3 regions of the Franconibacter daqui genome follow, and region 3 is predicted to be linked to each of the others. Evidence: riboswitches for the same ligand, from Rfam matches in the RefSeq annotation. Region 3 holds a riboswitch; each other region holds the start of a gene.

Region 1 (3,270 bases), on a different contig from region 3:
GCACCGTGGCGAAACTGGCAAAGCAGAGCATAAAAATCAGCGCGGCGGCGGGCGGAATTTGTCGGCGCAGCCATGGCCATTCAACGAGCCGGAAAAAGGCCCAGCCGCGCATGCCGAGCTGGGCGGCAATCTGGCGCTGCTCACCGGGGATATTTTCCAGCGCCTGCAACAGCAGACGGGTCGCCATCGGCATATTAAAGAAAACATGGGCCAGCAGAATGCCCGGCAGCCCATAGGGCGAGAAGCGCCATTCCACGCCCAGCAGGTGGCAAAGCCCGGCTATCCAGCCGCTGCGGCCATAGACGCTTAAGATGCCGAAAACGGCAACCAGCACCGGCAGGATAAGCGTCATGGCGCAAAGCCGCAGCAGCGCGTTGCGGCCGGGAAAGCGACGGCGATAGAGCGCGCGGGCGAGAAAAATAGCGGGCACGACGGAGAGCAGGGCAGAGAGAAACGCCTGCCAGAGGGAGAAGCGCACCACGCGCCACAGGTAACTGTCCTGCAGCAGCGCCGGAAAATCGATTTGCGGGGCGTTAAGCCAGAGCGCGGAGAACGCCGCCAGGGCGACCGCCGCCATCAGCAGGGCGGCGAGCAGCCCCGGCCACAACCAGCCGGGAATTAACGGCTGACGGCGCGAAGCCATTCGTTAATCCATTGCGTGCGCTGTTGCGCCACGACCTGCGGCGTAAATTCCAGGGACGTTTGCGGTTTTTGCAGGGCGTTGAAGCCTTCCGGCAATGCGACATCGGTTACCGGATACATCCAGTTTCCGGTGGGAATGGTGCTCTGGAAGGCGGGCGAAACCATAAACTTCAGGAATTTTTCCGCCAGCGCCGGCTGCTTGCTGGCGGCGGTGCGGGCCGCCACTTCAACCTGAAGGTAATGACCTTCGCTGAAGTTAGCCGCGGCGTAGTTCGCTTTTTTCTCTTCAATGAGGTGGTATGCGGGCGAGGTGGTGTAGCTCAGCACCAGATCGCCTTCCCCCTTCAGGAACAGGCCGTATGCTTCGCTCCAGCCTTTGGTGACGGTGACCGTTTTCGCTGCAAGCTTCTGCCAGGCCTGCGGCGCTTTGTCGCCATACACTTTTTGCATCCACAGCAGCAGGCCAAGGCCCGGCGTGCTGGTGCGCGGATCTTCATAAATAACACGCCATTTTTCATCGCCCTCCACCAGATCTTTTAAGCTTTTCGGCGGGTTCTTCAGCTTGTTTTTGTCGTAGACGAAGGCGAAATAGCCGTAATCGAAGGGCACAAACGTGTCGTTCTTCCAGCCGCCCGGCACGTTAACGGCCTCCGCCGCTACGCCGCTCGGTGCAAAAAGTTTCGTGGCGGCGGCGGCTTCGAGCAGGTTGTTATCCAGCCCCAGCACCACGTCCGCCTTGCTGTTTTTGCCTTCCATGCGCAGGCGGTTAAGCAGCGATACGCCATCTTCCAGCGCCACGAACTTCAGCTCGCAGCCGCAGTCGGCTTCAAATGCTTTTTTTACTTTCGGGCCCGGGCCCCAGTCGGCGGAGAAGGAGTCGTAGGTGTAAACGGTCAGAACGGGTTTGGCGAAAACGGGCGCGGCGACCAGCGCCAGCAGCGGAAGATATTTTTTAAGCACTTTGCACCTTTGAGCATAGGGGGCAAAGGATTTTGAGCGGTAGCCTCAAATCCCTTCGCCGGCGTTATCCGGATCAGGTTCGACGGGTATTATCTCAGCGCGCACGAACGGTGCGGCACCCCGTTGAGAACGGTTCATTGTAATGATTTGCTGAATGTTTCGAAAGGGTTACGGCTCCGGCGGCGCAAACCAGGCGGATTTAAAGTCAAACCACCCCAGCGTGTTCATACGCTGGCCGCGCATACTGCGCTGCCCCTGCAAAATCAGCCAGTGATGCACGAGCGGCAAAAGGTGCTGGCTTTCAAGCAGTTGTTTACACCATGTTGGTAAATCCAGCGCCCCGGCGCGCCAGCTTTCGGCATCCTGCTGCCAGTTCAGCGGCACGCATTTTTGCATCAGCGGCGTTTCATAGAAGTTCGCAAACAGTGAGAAATTCAGCGGCAACGTGAAGTTAACGCTGTTCAGCCACAGATCGCTTACCGTTTCACCCTGATGCCACTCAGTGTAGTCCACCTCGTTTATCGCTACTTTTACGCCCTGTCCGGCGAGCAGCGTCACTATGATAGCGCCGATAGCGCGGTTTTCGATATGGTCGCGATAGTAAGTCAGCGTTATCTTCTCAAGGCCTGCGGGGCGCTCAACGACGGCAGTTCGCGGCGCATGGTGCCAGCGCGGCAGCAGGCCATAAGCGGGGAACCAGTAGCGCTGATAGTGTTCTGCGGCGTGATAGAGAAAATTAACCGGAGAGAGCAGGTGGCTCAGCCACTGTCGCACCTGCGGATTTGCGCCCGCGGGAGAGCGGGAGTCAAAAAGCAGGTAGTAACATCCCTCTTCGAGGCGGCTTTCAACGGCTTTCTCGCCGCCGGTGGGGCCTTCAAGCTGGACGCTGCCGCCCAGCTCGTCGCCAATATCCGGCAACACCCAAAAGTTCACTTCATCAATCAGCGCCCGGTAGCCGAAGTAATCATCAAAAGCATGGATCTTGAGCTGATTGTTGTTATTACGTACCACGGCATACGGGCCGGTACCGATCGGTTTACTGGCGAAATGGGGCAGGGTTGTCCATTCGCGAGGCAGGATCATCGCCGCTACGCTGCCCAGCAGCCAGGGCAGCCATTCGTCTGGCTGGCTGAGATGAATATCAAGCGTCCACGGAGTAGGGGAGACGACATGGGAGAGATGGGAATAAAGCGGCAACGTATTGATGCGCTCAAGCGAACTGATGATATCGAGCATATCGAGTTCGCGGCCATGATGAAAATGGATGCCCGGGCGCAGGAAAAACCGCCAGTGCAGCGGGGACATTTTCTGCCAGTGATGAGCAATGTCCGCTTCCAGTTCCCCATTTTCCTCGTTTATGCGTGTCAGTCCGCTAAAAATTTGCCGCACCACGTGCGTTTCCGAACGGCGCAATGCGCTGCCCGGCAGCAGGTTCTGCAACGGACGATAGTACAGCACCCGCAGAATATGCCGCCCCTGCCGGAAGCTGCGCCCCAGATGAGAGATAAGCATCTGGCGCACCGCGGTTTTATCGCCGACTATCTGCACCAGCTGGTCGATTCTGTCCTGCTCAAGCAAATCTTCGGCGCGCTGTTGCTGGAGCGCGAGGCCGGTATAGAGAAAGGTTAAGCGTGAGCGCTTGCCGCGCCCGGCTTCCGCTTCCCATTT
Region 2 (3,270 bases), on a different contig from region 3:
TCCGATGGCGTCTTGTCTGGACGCGGCGATGGCTTCACCCTGCGCATACGGTTGTGAAAAATAGATACGCTCAAACAGGGTGCGCTCCTGCGTATCGCAGTTAATCACGTTATTTGCGCGTGAGCTGGTGATAACAAGCCGTGGGTCCTTGTTGAGAACGGTCTGCTCACTGTAATTATTGATAAGATAAAACCGGCGCAGGCGGGCGTTGCCCTGCCAGGTGGAGACGGCGCGCAGATCGGCGTACGTGCCGCCTTTATCATCAAGCAGCAGTTTAATCACGCCGTGCGGCGGATCGCCTGCCACGACCGGCTGCGGTTTGCCTGCCCCTGCGCACGCGGTCAGTAACGCGACGGCGCTACAGAGTAAAAGGGGTTTAATCATTTTTTGCCTCCAGTTAAATCCGGGCGTAGCGGCAGTAAAATTTCCTCGGTAACACTTCCCTGCAACGAACACAGCAGGGTTGTTTTGCCTTTGGTCACGCTCAACATCGCCAGTTTCTCCACGCTGCCTTTGGCGGGCGCGATGCCGCTTACCGCCGTGTTGTTTACCTGCCATGCGCTGTCGCCCGGGCGTTTGATCATTGCGTTGGTGATGTAATCGTCGCCTGCGGATTGCCAGTGCGCCGTGGGAAGGGCCGCCATCACCGCCTGCGGCGACTCTTCAATAACCCATCCCCAGAAGAAATATTTGCCAAACTCATCCAGATCGGACTGCTGCGTGTAGTAGCCCGAAAGCGTTAACTGCTGTAGGTGGACTGGCTGGGCGAACCAGACTATCCCGGCGTTATCTTTGGGCGGGGCAAACCAGGCGTGGCCCTGGTTGTCTTTCACGAGCGGGGCGGCATGGGTAAATTTCGCCTGTTCGGCATAAAGCGCATTAAAAAACTGGCTGTCGCAGCGCAGTAAACTTTCGGTAAGCGGTTTCGCGGCGGCGGTGCTGGCAGCGCCAGACAGCAGCGCAAGGAAAACGAGCACGCGTTTCATAGAGCATCCTTACTGTTAATCATTTAAAACGTATCGGCATTTTAACGATTTGCTTTAATGGAAAAGGAAGGTGCAGCAGCGAAGGAAGAGAGAGGATAACGATAAGGCCGCGCTTTAATGAGCGCGGCCTGAGGAGGGAGGCTAAACGCGTAAAGCCAGACTGGCCCGGTTAGTGGTGATAAAAAATATCGCCGTTCATCGCCTTAAGGATTTTGCCTTCGGCGTCGGTTATCAGCACATAGTTGCCGCCCATGTAGGTCCAGTGGCTTCCGGCTTCCGGCGCAGGCAGGTTGCGAAGCTGCCATTTTTTGATGTTGTACTCTTCGGTGCGATACATGTCCGGCACAATGTCGCCGATGACGAACTTGCGCGAGTCAGAATGAAATTCTTTGACTTCATAGGCGTCCAGCCCCTTTGGTGCCGCAGGCTGCGCGGCAAAAGTGGTTCCCGCTACGGTCAGCAGCGCGCCCAGAATCATCATTTTAGTTTTGTTCATATACTCTCCACGTTGTACAGGGCTTGTTTCACGGTTCGCAAGACAGCGTATCTTTCCTTGCCATGCCAAAGCGTTGCAAGGGCTTCTGTGTATAGAAATATGACATAAAAAAGTGAAAGGGATATTTACCACGGCCAGCGGGCTCTGCGCTGCGCTGTCGCTCCCTTTTGAGAGTTATCCTGGCGGCGGACGAGTGCCAGCCGCGACCGCGCCTTTACTTCCCCGGCCTTCACGAATATCCTGATTCACCACGGCAAAAGCCGGAACAATAAGCTGTTTTAATGACTCGGGGTGCCCTTCTTTGTGAAGGCTGAGAAATACCCGTACCACCTGATCTGGATAATGCCAGCGTAGGGAAGTCAGATGCCTGCCCGGTATCCCTTCTTTTAAGCCTGGCAGGAGAGCGTGATGCAACCTGACCTGCTGTCCGGCCCGCAAGCGGCCGCGGTTTTAAACCAATTTCATACCCGTTCCCCGCTCGTTCACTGCATGACCAATGAGGTAGTGCAAACCTTTACCGCAAACGTGCTGCTCGCCCTTGGCGCGTCGCCGGCGATGGTCATTGAGCCTGATGAAGCCGCGCAGTTTGCTCGTCTTGCCGACGCCGTGCTGATTAACATCGGCACGCTTACCCGCGAGCGGGCCGGGGCGATGCTCGCGGCTATCGAGAGCGCAAACCAGGCGGGCCGTCCCTGGACGCTGGACCCGGTCGCCGTCGGCGCGCTCGATTTTCGCACCGGTTTCGCCCGTGAATCGCTGGCGCTGCGCCCGGCGGCGATACGCGGCAACGCCTCTGAAATCCTCGCGCTGGCGGGGGAGCGCGGCGGCGGACGCGGCGTTGACAGCACGCAACGCGCCGAAGCGGCGTTAAGCGCTGCGCGGGAACTGGCCGGGCGCAGCGGCGCGGTCGTCGCCGTGACGGGCGAGGTGGATTATGTGACAGACGGCGAACGCACGCTGGCAGTACGCGGCGGCGATGTGCTGATGACGCGCGTTGTCGGCACCGGCTGCGCGCTTTCCGCCGTGGTCGCCGCCTGCGCGTCGCTGCCCGGCAGCCAGCTTGAAAACGTGGCGGCAGGCTGCTGGATGATGAAACGCGCTGGCAGCCTGGCGGTTACACGCTGCGCCGGGCCCGGCTCGTTCACACCCGCTTTCCTCGACGCGCTATACCAGTTGAATAGGGAGGCCTGCGCATGAAACGCATCAACGCCTTAACTATCGCCGGCACCGACCCGAGCGGCGGCGCGGGCATCCAGGCCGATTTGAAAACCTTTTCCGCGCTGGGCGCTTACGGCTGCTCGGTCATTACCGCGCTGGTGGCGCAAAACACCCGCGGCGTGCAGTCCGTTTACCGTATCGAGCCTGCGTTTGTTGCCGCTCAGCTTGATTCGGTGTTCAGCGACGTGCGTATCGATACCACCAAAATCGGCATGCTGGCGCAAAGCGATATTGTGGAAGCCGTGGCGGAGCGGCTGTCGCGCTATCAGGTGAAAAACGTGGTGCTGGATACGGTAATGCTGGCGAAAAGCGGCGATCCGTTGCTCTCGGCTGAAGCGGTGAAAACGCTGCGCGAGCGTCTGCTGCCGCATGTGTCAATCATCACGCCAAATTTGCCGGAGGCGGCCGCCTTGCTTGGCACCACGCATGCGCGCAATGAACAGGAGATGCATCAGCAGGGCGAGGCGCTGCTCACGCTGGGCTGCGAAGCGGTATTGATGAAAGGCGGGCATCTGGACGATGCGGAAAGTCCCGACTGGCTGTTCACTCGCGAAGGCGCCCGCCGGTTTA
Region 3 (3,270 bases):
GGATAACGGCGCAGCGGCTGCAGCGTCACTTCACAGGCGAGCTCGGCGTTTTTACACAGCGACATAAAGTCGCCCGCCTGAGCCCGGGTGGCTTTGTACTCCGGTAAATAGCGCCCCGCCTGTCTCATCATCCACACCGGGGTGACATCCACAGGCTGGCGCAGCAGCGCGCGCAGGTAACGATCGTTTTTCAGTTCGGTCATTTTTATCTTTCCTTAAGAGGCAGGCCGGTAGTTTACCACGTCATTCGTACTCTGCCCGGCACTGCGCGACCGTATCTTCGATTAACCGGCGCGCCACGGTGCCTGGCGGCGGCAACAGCGGCAGCTGATCGTAGCGATACCAGCCAGCATCCAGCAGCTCTTTCGGGTCGATTTTGATGTCGCCGCTGTCATAATCCGCTACAAAAGCGGTCATCAGCGACTGCGGGAACGGCCAGGGCTGCGAAGTCACATAGCGCAGGTTTTTCACGCGAATGCTGCTCTCCTCCATCACTTCACGCGCCACCGCCTGCTCCAGCGTCTCACCTACTTCCACGAAACCGGCCAGCACGGTGTAAACGCCGTTGCGGTGACGGGTATGCTGGGCGAGCAGGATTTTATCTTCGCGGCGAATGGCGACGATGATGCAGGGCGCGATTTGCGGGTAGTAGCGCTCGTGGCAATGGCCGCACAGCATCGCCCACTCGCTTTTACTGTTATGCATGGTGTGCCCGCAGTAGCCGCAAAACTTATGCGAGCGGAAGAACTCCGCCAGCTGCACGCCGCGCCCGGCAAGCTGAAACAGCCCGACATCCTGATCCATAAGCTGGCGCACCGAGCCCATCTCCTGACGTCGGTTCTGGTTCACCAGCCAGACGGGCTCATTCTGCCACTCGCCAATCTGGCGGGCCGGCACGCCGACCAGGTCTAATGCCTGGGCGTTGCCGTACGGTAATTCACCCTGTGGCAACCATAATTTCTGTTCATGGCTGACTATCCACCAGCCATGGTCTAACTTTTCTATAGGACGTTCCATAACGTATTGCACTACCTCTGCTTCACTGGCATGTTGGTAACAATGTTTTTACAAATTTTGGGTCTTTTGGCGCTTTAATCTTATAACTCACGGAGTCAATCATGCTAAACCAGCTGAAAAGTCTGACAGAACGCGTTGGGGGCAGTAACGAGCTCGTTGATAGCTGGCTTAATGCTCGCAACAATCTGTTAGTCGCTTATTACAATGTGGTTGGTATCAAGCCTGGCAAGGAATCGCTGACGGCGCTGGATGAAAAAGCGCTGGATGATTTTTGTCACAGCCTGGTGGACTATCTCTCCGCCGGTCACTTCAGCATTTATGAACGCATTATCAGCGAAATGGAAGGCACCAGCCCGCTGCTGGCCGCTACGCAAATCTATCCGCAGTTGGAAGCCAATACCCAGGAAATCATGGCGTACTACGACAGCAACCTGGAAAACGCTATTGATCACGACAACTGCATTGAGTTCCAGCAGGCCCTCTCCGGTATCGGCGAGGCGCTGGCGACGCGCTTTACTTATGAAGATCAGCTTATCATGCTGGCTTTCGATAATAATCTCGGCAGCAGCGCGAACGATGAAGCGGCGCTTGCGCGTCCGGCTTGAGTTTCGCTGTATTAACGCGTAGTTTACAACCAGCCCCGTTCGTTTAGCGGGGTTTTATCTTGTCGGAGTGCCCAGTACATCAGTACGGGCTGAGACCGTTAATTCGGGATCCGCGGAACCTGATCAGGTTAATACCTGCGAAGGGAACAAGAGTAAATCAGCTGTACAGGCGCCTTTCCGGGCGCTCCTGTCTGTTACTCCTTCCGTCGTCTGACAAGCCACTCCTGAAACGTAACTGGAATGCGCTATGTCTGTACCCATCAAACCCAATCGCCGCGAACAGCGCGCACAAGCACAGCAGTTTATCGAGACGCTCGAAGGCACCGCCTTCCCCAACTCAACGCGTATTTACCTCACCGGCAGCCGCGACGATATCCGCGTCCCGATGCGCGAGATAGCGCTTAGCCCTACGCTCATCGGCGGCAGCAAAGAAAACCCGCAGTATGAAGCAAACGAGCCGGTACCCGTTTATGACACGTCCGGCCCCTATGGCGACCCGTCCATTACCATCGATGTGCATCAGGGTCTGGCGAAGCTGCGCCAGCCGTGGATTGCCGCGCGTAACGACGCAGAAGCGCTCACCGGCCGCAGTTCAGCCTATACCCGTGAGCGGCTGGCGGACGATAACCTGGATGAATTGCGCTTTACCGGCCTGCTTACGCCGCTGCGCGCGAAGCCCGGCAAGCGAGTCACGCAACTGCACTATGCACGCCAGGGCATCATCACGCCGGAAATGGAGTTTATCGCCATCCGTGAAAACATGGGCCGCGAGCGCATCCGCGGCGAAGTGCTGCGCCAGCAGCATCCGGGCGAAGGGTTTGGCGCAACGCTGCCTGCAAACATTACGCCGGAGTTTGTGCGCGACGAAGTCGCCGCCGGCCGCGCTATCATTCCCGCCAACATTAACCACCCGGAAGCCGAGCCGATGATTATCGGGCGAAACTTCCTCGTGAAAGTGAATGCCAACATCGGCAATTCGGCGGTCACGTCGTCGATTGAAGAAGAGGTGGAAAAGCTGGTCTGGGCCACCCGCTGGGGCGCGGATACGGTGATGGACCTCTCTACCGGTCGTTATATTCATGAAACCCGGGAATGGATTTTACGTAACAGCCCGGTCCCCATCGGCACGGTGCCGATTTATCAGGCGCTGGAGAAAGTGAACGGCATCGCCGAAGACCTGACCTGGGAGATGTTCCGCGATACGCTGCTGGAGCAGGCGGAACAGGGTGTTGATTACTTCACCATTCACGCCGGTGTGCTGCTGCGCTATGTGCCGATGACCGCGAAACGCCTGACCGGCATCGTCTCCCGCGGCGGCTCGATCATGGCGAAATGGTGCCTTTCTCACCACCAGGAAAACTTCCTCTACGAACACTTCCGCGAAATCTGCGAAATTTGCGCCGCCTATGATGTTTCGCTCTCGCTTGGCGACGGCCTGCGCCCCGGCTCTATTCAGGACGCCAATGACGAAGCGCAGTTCGCCGAGCTGCATACGCTGGGCGAGCTGACGAAAATCGCCTGGGAATATGACGTGCAGGTAATGATTGAAGGCCCCGGGCATGTGCCGATGCAGATGATCCGCCGCAACATGACCGAAGAGCTGGAGCACTGCCATGAAGCGCCCTTCTACACGCTGGGGCCGCTCACA

The links. Region 3 has a riboswitch for thiamine pyrophosphate ahead of thiC (phosphomethylpyrimidine synthase ThiC). Riboswitches for the same ligand answer to the same signal wherever they lie in the genome.
Region 1: another riboswitch for thiamine pyrophosphate. It lies ahead of thiB (thiamine ABC transporter substrate binding subunit); the one in region 3 lies ahead of thiC (phosphomethylpyrimidine synthase ThiC).
Region 2: another riboswitch for thiamine pyrophosphate. It lies ahead of thiM (hydroxyethylthiazole kinase); the one in region 3 lies ahead of thiC (phosphomethylpyrimidine synthase ThiC).

Annotation. Positions count from the first base shown of each region.
Region 1 is NZ_BMKJ01000003.1:247,852-251,121, forward strand. It holds gene thiP (thiamine/thiamine pyrophosphate ABC transporter permease ThiP) at 1-643, opposite strand, end outside; gene thiB (thiamine ABC transporter substrate binding subunit) at 619-1,602, opposite strand; TPP riboswitch at 1,635-1,735, opposite strand; gene sgrR (HTH-type transcriptional regulator SgrR) at 1,771-3,270, opposite strand, start outside.
Region 2 is NZ_BMKJ01000006.1:210,763-214,032, reverse strand. It holds gene IEX01_RS18325 (surface-adhesin E family protein) at 1-384, opposite strand, end outside; gene IEX01_RS18320 (hypothetical protein) at 381-986, opposite strand; gene IEX01_RS18315 (RcnB family protein) at 1,156-1,482, opposite strand; TPP riboswitch at 1,760-1,856, shown strand; gene thiM (hydroxyethylthiazole kinase) at 1,891-2,679, shown strand; gene thiD (bifunctional hydroxymethylpyrimidine kinase/phosphomethylpyrimidine kinase) at 2,676-3,270, shown strand, end outside.
Region 3 is NZ_BMKJ01000010.1:6,706-9,975, forward strand. It holds gene hemE (uroporphyrinogen decarboxylase) at 1-203, opposite strand, end outside; gene nudC (NAD(+) diphosphatase) at 244-1,017, opposite strand; gene IEX01_RS21030 (Rsd/AlgQ family anti-sigma factor) at 1,119-1,622, shown strand; TPP riboswitch at 1,676-1,785, shown strand; gene thiC (phosphomethylpyrimidine synthase ThiC) at 1,870-3,270, shown strand, end outside.